One region of the Streptosporangium sp. NPDC000509 genome, then DNA from elsewhere that is predicted to be linked to it. Evidence: riboswitches for the same ligand, from Rfam matches in the RefSeq annotation. Region 1 holds a riboswitch; the other holds the start of a gene.
The links. A riboswitch is a leader RNA that binds a small molecule or an ion and turns the genes downstream of it on or off. The one in region 1 is predicted to bind cyclic di-AMP.
Positions count from the first base shown of each region.

Region 2: another riboswitch for cyclic di-AMP. It lies ahead of ACFY3D_RS28650 (hypothetical protein); the one in region 1 lies ahead of ACFY3D_RS27590 (hypothetical protein).

Region 1 is NZ_JBIAYX010000016.1:34,741-42,426, reverse strand. Features, by position in the region: gene ACFY3D_RS27620 (class II aldolase/adducin family protein) at 206-853, shown strand; gene ACFY3D_RS27615 (DUF4032 domain-containing protein) at 917-2,128, shown strand; gene ACFY3D_RS27610 (roadblock/LC7 domain-containing protein) at 2,281-2,661, shown strand; gene ACFY3D_RS27605 (hypothetical protein) at 2,666-3,568, shown strand; gene ACFY3D_RS27600 (roadblock/LC7 domain-containing protein) at 3,627-4,007, shown strand; gene ACFY3D_RS27595 (hypothetical protein) at 4,020-4,391, shown strand; gene ACFY3D_RS27590 (hypothetical protein) at 4,575-5,390, opposite strand; cyclic di-AMP (ydaO/yuaA leader) riboswitch at 5,637-5,786, opposite strand; gene ACFY3D_RS27585 (DUF4253 domain-containing protein) at 6,157-6,903, opposite strand; gene ACFY3D_RS27580 (hypothetical protein) at 7,252-7,569, opposite strand.
Region 2 is NZ_JBIAYX010000016.1:258,922-266,607, reverse strand. Features, by position in the region: gene ACFY3D_RS28660 (DeoR/GlpR family DNA-binding transcription regulator) at 1-431, shown strand, start outside; gene galT (galactose-1-phosphate uridylyltransferase) at 428-1,507, shown strand; cyclic di-AMP (ydaO/yuaA leader) riboswitch at 1,580-1,716, shown strand; gene ACFY3D_RS28650 (hypothetical protein) at 1,720-2,694, shown strand; gene ACFY3D_RS28645 (nuclear transport factor 2 family protein) at 2,729-3,157, opposite strand; gene ACFY3D_RS28640 (AfsR/SARP family transcriptional regulator) at 3,367-4,080, opposite strand; gene ACFY3D_RS28635 (aldo/keto reductase family protein) at 5,126-6,163, opposite strand; gene ACFY3D_RS28630 (flavin reductase family protein) at 6,293-6,874, opposite strand; gene ACFY3D_RS28625 (SRPBCC domain-containing protein) at 6,885-7,589, opposite strand; gene ACFY3D_RS28620 (MFS transporter) at 7,659-7,686, opposite strand, start outside.

The DNA.
Region 1 (7,686 bases):
ATATCCGGTAGCAACCAAACGCCAGGGAAGTGCTATCCGGCAACGAAACAGCACATAGCGGTCTAAATTCCTCTGCCAACCGTTGACGCACGACCGCCGGAGAGGTAGAGGAACCCTGCTCGCCGACCACCGACAGGCGGCAACCGGTCTAGACCAGATAATGAAGGTTTGCCGCCCGGTACCGCAACCCCCTACTTTTGACGACATGTTGCTGGCCGAGCAGCGCCGCCTGCTGTGTGAGTACGGCCATCGGGCCGCCACGACCGGACTGGTCGTCGGGACCGCGGGAAATCTCAGCGTCCGCGTGGGCGACCTGGTCGCCGTGACACCCAGCGGCGTCTCCCTCGACCGGCTGGAGCCCGAGGCCTGCCCGGTCGTCGACATCGAGGGACACCTCGTCGAGGGCGATCTGCGGCCGTCGTCGGAGACCCCCATGCACCTCGCGGTCTACGCGACCACCGGCGCCGGCGCCGTCGTGCACACCCACTCCGTCTTCGGCACCGTGGTCGCCACGACCATGAGCGAGCTGCCGCCGATCCACTACAACGTCCTGCTGCTCGGCGGGACCGTGCGGGTCGCCGAGTACGCCACCTACGGCACCCCCGAGCTCGCCGCCTCCGTCAGGGCCGCGCTCAAGGACAGGCGTGCCGCGTTGATGGCCAACCACGGCGGGGTCACGATCGGCGACGACCTGGACGGCGCCTTCGAGGCGACCAGGTTGCTGGAGTGGCTCTGCGAGGTCTACGTGCGGGCCAGGAGCGTCGGCGAGCCCCGCGTGCTCACCGAGGAGCAGCTCGCCTCGGTGGTCCGGCGCGCCCTCGACCCGCCCACCTTTCCCCGCCGCGAGGACTGAGCGCGGCGCGACCACCTGCCCGTCCTGCACACCGCCGGACCACCCATCGCGAGGACTGACCCCATGCCCCTGCAGCTCACCGGCGCGCCGAGCGATCCGGACCTCATCCGCCTGCCCTGGGACGTCCCGCTGGAGCAGTGGCCCGAGCACCGCCTGGTCTCCCTGCCCCGGGGCATCTCCCGGCACGTGGTGCGCTTCGCCCGCCTGTCGGGCAAGGTGTACGCGATCAAGGAGATCAGCGAGTACTACGCCAAGCGCGAGTATCGCCTGCTGTGGGACCTGAGCCGGATGGACACCCCGTCCGTCGAGCCGGTCGCCGTGGTCACCGGGCGGACCGGCTCGGACGGCGAGCCGCTCGACTCCGCGCTCATCACCCAGCACCTGCAGTTCTCGCTGCCCTACCGCGCGGTCATGTCGGGGACGGTCCGCCCGGAGACGCTCAACCGGCTGCTCGACGCCCTCGCCGTGCTGCTCGTACGACTGCACCTCAGCGGCTTCTACTGGGGCGACTGCTCGCTGTCGAACGTCCTGTTCCGCCGGGACGCGGGCTCCTTCGCCGCCTATCTGGTCGACGCCGAGACGGGCGAGCTGCACCCCATGATCAGCGAGGGGCAGCGGCTGTACGACATCGAGGTGGCGCACACCAACATCTTCGGCGAGATGCTCGACCTGGAGGCGGGCGGGCTGCTGCACTCCTCCATCGACCCCGAGCAGGTCGCCGACTCGGTCTGCCGCCGCTACCACCGTCTGTGGGGCGAGCTCACCTCCGACGAGATCATCGAGGAGGTCGACTGGCACATGATCGACCAGCGGATCCGCCGGCTGAACTCCCTGGGGTTCGACGTCGCGGAGATGATGGTCCGCCGCAAGGCGGGCACCGGGCGGCTCATCGTCCGACCCAAGGTCGTGGACGCCGGGCACCACCAGCGCAGGCTGTTGCGGCTCACCGGCCTGGACGTGGAGGAGAACCAGGCCAGACGCCTCCTCAACGACCTCGACTCCTTCCGCGTGTCACACGGCCTTCGCCACGAGGACGAGGCGATCGTGGCCCACCGCTGGCTCGCCGAGGTCTTCCAGCCCACGGTGCTGGCCGTCCCCCAGGAGATGCGGGGCAAGCTGGAGCCCGCGCAGTTCTTCCACGAGGTGCTCGACCACCGCTGGTACATGTCGGAGGAGGCGGGGACCGATGTCGGCCTGCCCGCCGCGGTGAATTCCTATGTGAAGAACATTCTCATTTTCAAGCCGGACGAAAAGGCACTCATCGCCGAGGACTAAAGGGTTGATTTCCATCCGGGGTGCATAACTTCCCCTCAGGGTGGTGAATCCTCCCCCTTCTCCCATCAAAGCCCTAGCCGGAGAGAGTGGTTTCCGAGGCTTTTCCCTACGCTGACCGGGCGACGTTCGAAGTCGTCGGCAAGGGGGAGCACGTGCTCGGAATCGAAGACTGCCTCACCGAGGTAATGGCCATCCCCGGGGCCCTGGACGCGATCCTCATCGATCAGACCAGCGGGACCGCGGTGGCCGCCGGCGGTGCGAGCCGCCATGCCGACGTGGAGAGGTCGGCCGCAGGGCTGAGCGAGACCCTGCGCGCGACGCTCGACGGGCTCGCCGTCACCGTGCCCGGCGGCACGGTCCGGATCAACGACATGATCGTGACCACGGACGGCGAACACCATTTACTGAAGCCGCTGGAAACGCCGTTCGACGGCCCGCTCGTCATTTACGTCAGGCTCGATCCGGAACGCTCGAACCTGGCACTGGCCCGCCACCGCCTCCAGGCCCTTTCCGGCCGTCTGATATCGACGTGAGCCCGTGCCCAGCGTCGAGAACATCCTCAGCGGGCTCGCCGGCGACCACGCCACCGGATCCCTGCGACTCGGCAAGGCGGGGGTCATCTACCTCACCGACGGTCGGGTGACCTACGCCGAGAGCGCGTCCGCCCCTCGGCTGGAGGACCTGCTGGGTGCCTGCCGCGGCATATCCGCCCATGCCGTACGGCAGATCAGGCAGGCCACCACCCGCCGGCGACCGGACCCCGCGCTCCCTCCCGGGCCGCAGGAGTCGCGGAAGTCGCGGGAGCCCCAGCCGACGGGGGGCGAGCGGCTGATCGCCCAGGGCCTGCTCACCAGGGGTGAACTGGAGTTCTGCGTGCTCAGCACGGTGCTCGACGCCGCGTACTTCCTGCTGCGGGCCACCGGGCACCGGCCCAGGTTCCGGCGGGGGGAGCTGCACTGGCTCGGACCGCAGTGGTACTTCGACGCGACCGGCCTGCTCCGGGAGTGCGAGCGGAGGAAGGCGCAGTTGGAACAGATCTGGCCGTCCGCGGAGCTGGACACGCTCCCGGTCGTCCCGGTGGAGCGTATCGGCGCCCACCGGGTGGTGCTGAGCGCGCTCCAGTGGGAGGTGCTCGTCGGCGCCGACTCCGTCGCGACCCCGGCCGAGCTGGCGCGCAAACTGGGCCGTCCCGCGTACTCGGTGCTGCTCGCCGTACGACAGCTCGCCTCCTCCGGGCTGCTCCGCGTCCTGGAGCCCGGTCCGGCCGAGGCCCCCGCCGCGCCGGACCCGCTGCCCAGGCGGACGAAGGGCGCCACGGAGATCCCGGCCGCCGGGACGGGCTCCGTGGAGACGTCGGAGTGGATCCCCAGGGCGAACGGGGACCCGGCCGACGTCAACCTGCTCATCCGGCTCAGGAACGCATTGGAGGCAATGACTTGAGCCCGGTCACATGCCGATAAGGCTACGGACGCTGAAGTTGATCGGAAGGAGGATGCCGGTGGAACTGCGCGAGGAGATACGCCGTGAGATGGCGATGCTGCGAGAACGCGTACCCGACGTGGACGGGAGCATCGCGTGCAGTGTCGACGGCCTGACGATAGCCAGCGACCTGAGAAACGACATCGAGCAGACGGGCGCGCTCTCCTCCGCGGTGCTCGCCCTGAGCCGCCGGATGACGGGCATCGCCGGCAAGGGCGCCTTCGAGGAGACGCTCATCTCCGGAACCAACGGCTACGCGGCGTTCTACGCCGCCGGACCCAAGATCGTTCTCACAGTCCTGGCACGCCCGGGGACCAATCTCGGGCTGCTCAGGCTGGAGGGCCGCAGAACGGCGGACCGACTCGCCGCCGTCAGCTCACGCACATCGATATCCCAGTGATCGGAGACAGTGATGGGCAACATGGACATCTCTCTCAAGGAGATGATGGCGATCGACGGCGCCATCGGCGCGGTCGTCGTCGACTACAACAGCGGGATGGCGCTGGGCGCGCTCGGCGGGTCCAAGGATCTCGACCTCCAGATCGCGGCCGCGGGTAACACCGAGGTCGTCAGGGCGAAGATGCGGACCATGGAGTCGCTCGGCCTCAAGGACGGCATCGAGGACATCCTCATCACGCTCGGCACGCAGTATCACGTGATCCGCCCGATCTCGGGCCGGAGCGGTAAAGGGCTGTTCCTCTACCTGGCCCTCGACCGGAACCGGGCCAACCTCGCGCTCGCCCGGCACAGCCTGCGCGGCATCGAGGAGAAGCTCGAAGTCTGATCCTCCGGTTTGCGGCCCGCGCCCCGGCAGGCGCGGGCCGCACCGGAACCCTCCGCGCCCCGAGGGCGGTTCTTCCCGGTGGCCGGGCTGTCGGGGACGGTGGCGAGGTCGGCTCTTCCCGGCCGCCACCCCCTCGGGGACGGTGACGGGGGCCGGTTCTTCCCGGCCGCCACACCGTAGGGGTCAGTTCTTCTCCGCGGCCACGCCGTCGGGGACGTACTCGGAGACATGCTCGACCATCACCTTGGGCTTGCCGAGCCAGGGCCGCGCCTCGGCGCTCACCAGCTGGGTCTGCAGGCCGATGCCCAGCTTCCTCGCCATCGCGAAGACGGTCGTCGGCGGCTGGGCCGGGTTGGTGTCCCTGCGGTTCCACGCGCCGGTGGAGAACGCGACCGGGTGGTTCTTGATCCCCGTACCGCCGCCCCACTTGGTGACGACGTACTGGATGTCGATGTGGCCCATGCCACCGTTGCCGTCCACGCCGAGCGTGCCGGCGTTGAACGTGCCGCCGGTCAGGTCGGCGAAGGTCTTGGCGTCGATGTCGATCATGATGCCCCGGTTGGAGGGGTTACCCGGGCCGCGGTCGCCGACGAAGAACTTCGCCTTCTTGCCCTTGTAGAGGATGTATCCCTCGGTGAACAGGGGCCAGCTCGGGCTGGCGATCATGCCCTTCTGCATCGGCTTGCCGCTGGCGGGAAGTCCGGTGTCACCGGCCCGGCCCGAGGAGTCGTCCCAGAAGTAGGAGGCCGTGGTCGCACCCTGGAGCAGAACGGCCTCGGTACCGGCGGGCGCGCCGGCCGCCGGGTCGTTCGCGAGGCGGGTGGAGGCGGGGGCCGCGGAGGCGGGGAGCGCGAGGGCGACCCCGGCGGAGACGAAGAGGCTCGCGGCGGTGAGGGCCGCGGCGAGGCCGCGCCCGAAGGAGGTGTTCCTGTACGGGGATCGCTCGCCCGGACAGAGCTTGTTCAGGTCGTTCTTGTGCATACCAAAGGAGGGGCGCATGAAGAAAGGGCTCTTTCACGAGGGAACGGGGCGGCCATGTGCGAACACCGAAGGGGTGCACTGGCGGGGACGCGCTCATCGGAAAAGGTGGCGTAGCCGGATCAACCGATCACTACGCGGAGCACGGTCCTGAAGGTGCCGCGAGCGGGCGCGGCGGGTCGAGGGGACGGGGGGCGGCGTGAAAGTTCAGGTGGTCGGTGCGGACAGAGGGTCCACCGACGTGGTGACGCGGTGATCCATGAGGGGATCTCCTCTCCATCTCGTCTACCGGGTTAGCTGACGGGTTCGGGCGGTGGAGTTGCCCTACCGCCGCACGTTCGCGGCGGATTCACCCCGGAAAATTGGTTCCCCGGCTCCGGAGCCCTGCGGGCCCTCGGGATTCGACGTCGGCCGGCCGCCTCCTCTTGTGAAGGGCAGGTCGCCAACCGATAACAGTGGACACTACCCACCAAACCGGACAAAGCAAAGCAAACACCATGAAAAACCCAGAAGATCTACCTACAAGCTTCAAGGAAGCCCCATCGATCGCCCCGCCAGGTCGGCATCCGCCCTACCAGCGAGAACGCCTCCCCCATCCCGGCAACCACCGCGAGACCCCCACCCCCAGACGAGTCCTCCCCATCGGCGGCCGGCAGCCCGTCCCGTGGGACGAAGCCCTTCCCAGAGACCCACACGGGGCCTCCTCACCGGGGGTCGACAGCCCATCGCGGGACCCTCACCGAGACCCGCACGGGATCTCCCCACCCCGCGGGTCATCCCCGTCCGGTCAGTCCCACCAGAACGACCAGGCGTTCCTGCCCTTGATCTGCTCGGCGTAGTCGATGAGGGTCCCCGCCCCCTGGATGATGCTGTCGGGGCAGAACGTCCAGTGTTCCGCCGCGACGTGCAGGGCGTGCTCGGAGGTCGTCGGAGGCGCGGCGACACTGAGGTCGAGAGTGTTGAAACCCATCCCGACCACCCGCACCCCGAACCTCTCCTCCCAGCTCCGTACGACGGCCGCGAGCGGGACCATCCACTCGTTGTGGTTCAGGGCACCCTGCCAGCCCATCACGGCCAGGGCGTCGGCCCCGCGCTCCACCGCGACGAGCCCGAGCGGGGTCCTGCGCTCGGCCACCAGCCCGGCGTACCAGTCGGCGACCACACCGGGATCGGCGGCGAGCCTCCCCCCGGGCGCAGGGCCCGGACACTCGGGACCGTAGGGGTCGAGGATTTCGAGCTGGTCCAGGGTCGCCCTCTCGATCCAGTCGGACCACACCTCGGCCATGAACGCGGCGGCGTTGTAGTTGTCGATCTGAGCGGCGGTGTCAGGGGCGATCTGGCCGGCCGACCAGGGCTGGACGGAGTCCTCCAGCAGGACCGGCCACAGGCCCGACTGCTCGTGCTGAGCCCTCAACCGGGCCCAGTACTCACCGGAGACCGTCACCTCACTCAGCCAGAACGCCGGACGGCGACGGACCGCGAGCTGAGCGTAACCGGGGTCGGGCCACACCACGTCCCCCGGTGGCAACTCCACCGAGAGCCTCCTGCCCCTACCTCCCCCGTCCCCCTCGCCTTCGTGGGCTCCTTCTCCCCCATCGGCGAACAACTGGCCCAGAACTGGCGGGAGTCTCTCACGCTCGCAATCGCTCATCTCTACCGATCCGATCCTGACCACGGATCAATTTTGGCCCGTCAACCACCCCGAGGGACAGTTCTGCCCTGGTCCAGGCAAAAATTATCGGTACAGAGGGGAACGAAGCCGAGCGGGTGCCACCCCTCCACGCCCGACGAACGCTTAACGAGGCCGTTCGGGGCCACACGTCACGTCCGCGAGGGCGCCGTGAGTCTCGGGGGTGATGGACGGGCCCGCGAAGCCGGAGAGCTAGGGCTCGAAGAGCACCAGGGGGTGGCGCCGCGTCATCTCCAGGACCACGCGGCACACCTCCCCCGCCCGTGGGAAGACCGCGTTCATCAGTACGAAGTCCTCCCCCACGGTGAGCGGCTCGGACCACGGTGAGGCGCCGTAGTTCTCGACGGTCAGGTCGGGGAAGAGCGTCGTCAACTCCTCGTAGAAGGCCGCCACCTCCGGGCGCGGCTCACCGGGCGCGGCTCCGCTCTCGTCCCAGGTGAGATACCGGAGAAGGGCCTCCCGCGCGGTGATCGGTCCGGCCGCGAACCAGACTCCGAGATCAAAGCTCACAGCATGTCCTCGTCGTCCTCGTCGTCCTCGTCGTCGCCTGCCCAGCCGTCGAATCCTACGTGCCCGGCGGACACCTGATATGCGCGAACGGCACGGAAAGACCGACGTCTGAAATGC
Region 2 (7,686 bases), 220 kb from region 1:
CGATCCGAATCGCCGACGTCTTCCACCGCTCCCCCAGGGCCGACCAGACGGTCGTGCTGACCGGCGGGGTCCGCACCCCCTCCGACGCGCTGGTCGGTCCGGTCGCGGTCTCGGCGATCCGCGGCCTGCACGTCGACACCCTCTTCCTCGGCGTGCACGGTATGAGCATCCGCGCCGGATTCACCACCCCCAACCTGCTCGAGGCCGAGACCAACCGCGAACTGGTCGCCTCCGCGCACCGCCTGGTGGTGCTCGCCGACCACACCAAGTGGGGCACGGTCGGCATCAGCACGATCGCCGAGCTGGCCGAGGCCCACATCGTGGTCACCGACTCCGGCATGACCGAGAAGGCCCGCGAGGAGCTCGCCGCCTCGGTGGGCGAGATGATCATCACCGAACCCCAGCGCGAGAGCGAGATCGCCGGCCGATGAAGCGTACGATCACCCACCTGGCCGACGGCCGGGAGCTTTTCTACTTCGACCGGCGCGACGACGCCGACCGCACGGCACCCGACCGGCGCGACCTGCCGCCCCGTCCCGCCGCCTCCGAGCTGCGCTACGACCCGCTCACCGAGGAGTGGATCGCGGTGGCCGGGCACCGCCAGGGCCGCACCTTCCTGCCCCCCGCCAACGAGTGCCCGCTCTGTCCCTCGACTCCGGGCAATCTCACCGAGGTCCCCTCCTCCGACTACGAGGTGGTGGTCTTCGAGAACCGGTTCCCCTCGTTCTCCGCCCAGCCGGGCGACCACCGGCCGATCGGAGGGCTGAGCGAGGTCCGTCCGGGGGTCGGCAGGTGCGAGGTGGTCTGCTTCACCTCCGAGCACGACTCCGCGTTCTCGCGACTCTCCCCCGAGCGGGTCGAACTGGTCATGGAGGCCTGGCTCGACCGTACGGCGGAGCTGTCGGCGACACCCGGCGTGGAGCAGGTCTTCTGCTTCGAGAACCGGGGGGCGGAGATCGGCATCACCCTGGCCCACCCGCACGGCCAGATCTACGCGTACCCCTACGTGACCCCGCGCACCAGGCTCACCCTCGGGGCGGCCGAGCGCCACAGGGGGCGGACGGGCGGCAACCTGTTCGCCGACGTCCTGGCCGCGGAGCGTGCGGCCGAGATCCGGGTGGTGGGCTCGAACGAGCACTGGACGGCCTTCGTCCCCGCCGCGGCGCGCTGGCCCGTGGAGGTCCACCTCTACCCGCACCGCAGGGTCCCCGACCTGGTCGCGCTGGACGCCGGGGAACGCGCGGCGTTCGGCCCCCTCTACACCGACGTGCTCCGCCGCCTCGACGGGATCTTCGGCGTGCCCATGCCGTACGTCGCGGCCTGGCACCAGGCACCGGTCTCCACCGGCCGCGATCTGTCGTACGCGCACATGGAGCTGTTCAGCATCCGCCGCGCGCCGGACAAGCTGAAATACCTCGCCGGGTCGGAGTCGGCGATGGGCGCCTTCGTGAACGACGTGTCGCCCGAGGCGACAGCACAACTGCTGCGCTCTGTTGTCACGAACTGATTACCGCTTGGTCTCGTCTTGAGGTCGCATGACCTGCTGTTTACCACTACTATCCTTCCCACATCGGCTGTAAACGCTGATTTGCCTAATCCCGGGCACCTTGCCCGGGAGCCGGGGAACCACCGCACCTGGGGTGAAACCACTTCGGTGGAAGGGCTTCCTCCAGCCCGAACCCGTCAGCTAACCCGGTAGGCGTAAGGAGAGGAGAGTGCGTGGCGGCCCCGTCCCCCACGTTCCGTCGGCGTGCGTCTCTGGCCCTCTGCCTGAGCTCGATCGTCGTGTTCACCATCGGCGCCCCCACCGCCGGAAGCGCGGACCCCAAGCCCACCGAGGCCAAGCTCCGCGCCGAGCTGGCCAAGCTCGGCAAGCAGGTCGACAAGCTGATCGAGACCTACGCGGCCACCCGCGAGTCGCTCAAGATGGCGCAGAAGGCCGAGATCGTCGCCAAGCAGAACCTGGAAAAGGCCGAGAAGACCTACGTCGAGGCCAAGCGGGAGGTCGACTCCATCGTCCAGTTGCGCTACCAGAGCAGCGGCGGAGGGCTGCCCGCGCTGATGTTCTCCGGCGACATGGGCGCCGCCGCGGTGATGGAGCAGCTCACCGCCCAGCAGGCCGCCCACCTGGAGGGCTTCGTCAACAGCATCGAACGCAGGAAGCGGGCGGCCGAGACGGCCGCCACGCTCACCGATGAGATCGGCGACGAGGCCAAGGAGGTGCAGGCGCAGCGCGAGAAGGCCGAGAAGCTGATCCGCGACATGAAGAACAAGCTCGACCGGCTCGCCCCCACCGGTTCCGGCCGTCGCGCCGACGGCAGCTGGGCGCCGCAGCTGCCCACCGGCGCCGACAACATCACCGACCGCACCCGGATCATGCGCGACGCCGTCATGAGGCGCTTCAACCTGCCGTACTCGGTCGGCTGCTACCGGGCCGTCAACGACGGCGGCGAGCATCCTCTGGGCCGTGCCTGCGACTTCATGATGAGCGCCGGTGGCGCGATGCCCACGGCCGCCAACCTCGCGCTCGGCGACGAGATCGCCGCCTGGGCCATCAAGAACAAGGCCAAACTCGGCGTGAAGTACGTGATCTGGCGCCAGCGCATCAACCACGGCTCCGGCTGGAGGTTCATGTCGAACCGAGGCGGCATCACGGCCAACCACTTCGACCATCCGCACATCTCGATGTACTGATCTCCGGGGGGCGTCCGGTCGCGTGAGCGGCGGCTCACCCCTGGGCGCCCCCGTGGGCGAAGGTGGGCGCCGCGCCCGTGGACGCGGGCTCGACGGCGCCCCCGCCCGCCTGGAGGGGGGCGAGGTCGACGAATATGCGGTAGTCAGAGATCAGGCCGTCGTCGCGGGTGCGCCAGATCGATACGGCCACGACGCCGACGTCCGTGCCGTCGAGCCGCCGGTAGGTCACCTCGGTCTCGGCGATGATGTCGGCGTCCACCTGCCAGTTCCGCACGATCCTGTGCCGCAGGCCGCCGATGGTGGAGAAGAAGTCCCGCAACCCGGCGGCGATGGCCTCGCGTCCCGCCATCGGCTCGGCGTTGCCGAACACCAACGTGGCGTCCTCGGCCAGCAACCGCACGAACTCGTCGGGGTCGAACGAGTCGACCGTCCGGAAAACGCGTCGCACCGCGTCGTCGCTCATGCCGATCCTTCCTCACACCGTCGGGATCACTGGTGGGGACGATACGGGGCGAGGGACGAGGCACAACTATCGCCGGGGTAGGTGTCCCGTCGCCCGAAGGCACACCGAAGGTCTGCGGAACCGGGGCGCGACGGCCAGGTCGGCGCACCGCGCCGGATCGCGGCGCGTCCAGCCCTCCGCACCCCTCGTCAACGGCACCGGCCCCTGGTTCACCGATGCGCGGCCTTCAGGCCGACCTCTCCCAGACATTCCAGTACGGCGTCGACGGACATCAGGAACGGGTCGGACTGCAGAATTCGCGTGTGCATCGTGCTCATTTCCTGACCCGGCAGGATTCCCAGCTCCCGGTCGAGCAGCACGATGGTCTCCTGGAACACCTCCAGCGCCTCCCCTTGGCGACCGGTCCGGTAGAGGGCGAGCATCAGCAGGGTGCGGAACCGTTCGTGGAACGGGAAACGCATGATCAGGCCGCGCAGCTCGGGTATGGTCTCGAAGTGGTTCCCGAGGCCGATGTCCGCGCCGATGCGAAGCTCCAGCAGTGAGGTTCGCAGTTCCTCCAGCCGGCTGACCTCGTGGTCCGCGACGGCGCTCTCCGCCAGGTCCGCGTACGGCCTGCCGCGCCACATGTCGAGCGCCTCCGCCGAACAGCGCGCCAGATCCTTTATGTCGGAGGAGAGCATGGCGTTCAGCGCCTGTTTGGCGAGCGCCTCGAACCTGTGGACATCGAGTTCGTCGGGATGCGTGACCAGCGCATAGCCCTCACCCCGCTGCTGGATCCGGTCGTGGCCGAGAACATGCCGGAGGCGGAACACGTAGACCTGCATCGCCTTCCGCGGATTCTTGGGTTGTTCGGTCCACAAAATATCCGACAGGATCCCGACGGGCACCGACTGCCCCGCTCTGCTGAGCAGTATGCTCAACAACTTTCGCGGTTTCTGGGCCGGCATCGGCACTTCGACGCCGTTCACGGTAACCGCCAGATCCCCGAGAACGTGGAACTGTACCTCGCCCTCCGGGAGGGTGTTAGGCGACATGTGTTTTCCTTCGCGGGTGGGAAAGGGACGTCAGCCTCTTCATGGGAATGTCGTCTTCTCCGCCGTGCATGCCGTCACGGAACGACGGTCGCGCACGGATCGGGAACGTGAGGTGTCGGTCGATGACAGGCGCGTACGACGTCTCGACGAAGCGCCACCTCGATCAGGGCGGAACTGTGCCGCCGCGCTCGGAACGGGTGGCCGGTGGCTCGGCCGGAAACGTGAATCGCGGATCTCACCGGTCTCGCACCCGATGGGAAGGCCCGGAAAGGGGACCCGAAAGAGGGTCGTGAACCGCCTTCGCCCCATGGGCGACGGGACGGGACCCGCTGCGAGCCCCCTGACAGCGCGTACGGTCCTGGGGAGACCATCGCGGGCGCGCTCCGGCGCGGCTCAGGTCACACCACTACGGCGAGCGCGGCCGCTTCAGCCGAGGGCCGGATCCCGCCCTGTGCTCCCGGTCAAGGTCCGTACGAGCGGGATGTGACCGCCCTTCGCGCGGCGATCCTCCCGATTGATCGCGCGCGGCCGCCCTGTGGCGTGCCCTTCCTGGACGCGCGGCGACATGAACGTGAACCGCTCGCACCGGCGGCGCCCCAAGCCGACCATGTGCCTGTCCACGGTGATTTCAACGTGCCTGAGAACATGAAAACGCACAGCCATCCGGTAGCCCCCATACCTCTTGTCTGCTTCCGGCCATTATACGTAAATGCTGGACACAGTTGTGGCTTTTACCTCAAGCTGAAAAGTTGTCATAAGCGGATATATCTCGCACGAGTTACGGACATGACGTTATGTCTTCATAACGTCATGTCCGTAACCGGCGTTTCCGGCGGACACCGAGCTGCCCCCGAGCTGCCTTCGGGCTGCCTCCGCGCCCCGGCTCGGCGAACCGCGGTGAGGTCACGAGGTGAGGTCACGCGGACGCCCGCGGTTAGCCGTTCTCCGCATCGGCCTTCATCCAGCTCGGCTTCACCGCCATCATTTTCGCGGTCTTGGCGGGGTCCCGGTCGACGAGGTCCCCGAGCACCTCGTCCACCCGCTTCAGGACGGCGTCGTCGATCGTCCTGCCGGACGCCGAGGCGTTCTCGGTCACCTGTTCGGGCCTGGTGGCACCGGCGACCACCGAGGAGACCCCCGGCTGCCGAAGCACCCAGGCGATCGCGAGCTGGGCCGCCGAGAGGCCACACTCCCCCGCGAGCGGGAGCAGGGCCTGCACACGTTCGAGGAGCGTCGTGCCCAGAACCCTCCTGATGAAGGTGGGAGCCCGCCCGCCGGCCGTTCCCCGCGACCCGTCCGGCGGCTCCTGGCCCGGCCGGTACTTGCCGGTCAGCACCCCCTGCGCGAGCGGCTGGAAGGCCAGCTGGCCGATGCCCTCGCGCAGGCACAGCGGGACGATCTCCGGTTCGACGACCCGCCACAACATGTTGTACTGCGGCTGGTTGGAGACGATGCGGCTGCGCAGCCCGAGCTCGCCGGCGATGGCCAGCGCCGACGCGATCTGCGGGGCCGTCCACTCGGAGACGCCGAGGTAGAGGACCTTGCCCTGGCGTACCAGGTCGTCGAAGGCGATCAGCGTCTCCTCCAACGGGGTCGTCTCGTCGAAACGGTGCGCCTGGTACAGGTCGAGGTAGTCGGTACGCAGCCGGCGCAGGGACGCCTCGCAGGATTCCACGACGTGCTTGCGACTCAGGCCACGATCGTTCGGTCCCTCGCCGGTGGGCAGGCAGACCTTCGAGGCGAGGACCAGCGACGATCGTCTCACCCCGTCGAGCGCGGCGCCCAGCACCTCCTCGGCCGCTCCCCGCGCGTAGACGTCGGCGGTGTCGAAGGTGGTGATGCCCGCGTCGAGTGCCGCCCGGATGCACGCGACCGCCTGGTCCCGATCCACCAGTTCGCCGTGGGTGAGCCAGTTTCCGAAGGTGACTTCACTGATCATCAGGCCGCTCTGCCCGAGGTGGCGATATTCCATTGGTCGTCAGGATGCGGCGCCCTCCTTCGAGGAGCCCGTCTTCCCGATCCTCCTTTCGGATGAAGGTCACGATACTGCTCCGCGCGCGGCACGGCGGATCGGTCGCGCGGGCGCCGATCCGCCGACGTGTCAGGACGCGCGGCTCCGGTGTGCGTTCCCACCTCTGAACTCGCCCGCCTCGCCCGGACGCGCGTCGTCCCGAGGGATGGACGGGTCGCCTGGGCGACCTCCGGGGAAGACGGTGGCGAGAGGGTGAAAGGCCCTCCTGTAGTAGATCAGCGGAGCACCGTCACGCACGCTGTACGCCTGTACCGCGCCGATGACGACCTCGTGGTCCCCCGCGGTGAGCACACTGTGCACGGTGCACTCCAGTGAGAAGAGCGCGTCGGGGACGACCGGCGGGCCGTCCCGGGTGAGTGCTCCCCATCCACCCTTGACCTTGTCCAGGGCCGTCGTCGCGAACAGGCGCGCCACGTCGTCGTGGTGCTGGCGGAGCATGCTCACCGCGAAGCGTCCCGACTCCCGTATGGCGGGCAGCGTGCGTGCGGACCGCGCCAGGCAGACCAGGACGAGCGGAGGTTCGGCGGAGACGGAGCAGAAGGCGCTCACGGTCAGACCGTGCGAGCCTTCCCGCTCCCCCCGGGCCGTGACGACCGTGACGCCGCTGGGAAACCGGGCGAGTGCGGCCCGGAAGCCGTCCACGCTGATCATCGTCGGGACGTCATGCCGTGAACGGACGCAGCACCAGTTCGACCGTGCGGTCCTGGAGGGTGAACGTCGCCTTCTGCCCGGGTACCGCGTCGTCGAGCCAACGGTGGAAGTCCTCCATCTCCTTGAGCGTGACGCCGTCGATGGCGTGGATCTCGTCGCCGGGCTGGATCCCGACGAACTCGGCGGCGGAGTTGATCGCCACATCCTGCACGACCATCCCGGTCTCCGGGGTGACCCCCAGCGGGATGATGCCCGTCTTGGGCGGCGTCAGCGTCTTGTGGAACTGGAACGGGCGGTGCTCCAGGTAGGCCGCGAGCCGCTCCAGGTAGTGCCACCAGTGGTGGTCGTAGGCGTCGAACTCCACCCGGGAGCGGACCGAGTCACTGAAACCCGAGTGGCGTACCTTCACCTCGGTGCTGTCCTCGTCGACCTGGACGAACTCCACCTCCACGGAGGTCGGCTCGTCGTTCCCCGGCACGTCCCAGTCGTAGGAGCACGAGAAACCGGGGTTGACCTCGCGCAGCGTCGCCGTGAAGACGAGGTCGACCCTCCCTCCCCGGTTGAAGTGCCAGCGAAGCGGATCACCCGGCTCGACCGGGACGCTCGCGTCGTGCAGGTTCAGCCAGGCGCGGACCTCCTTGGGGTCGGTCCAGGCCTGCCAGACGCGCTCCCGGCTCACCTTGATCTCGCGTGCCGTCGATGTTTCGAGTGCCATGCCACCGTTCTCCATTCTTGGGATTCGCGTCGACGAGGGCACGGGCTCAGCCGTACACCGGTCGATCGCCTACTTGGCCCCCGCCTCGTGCAGGGCC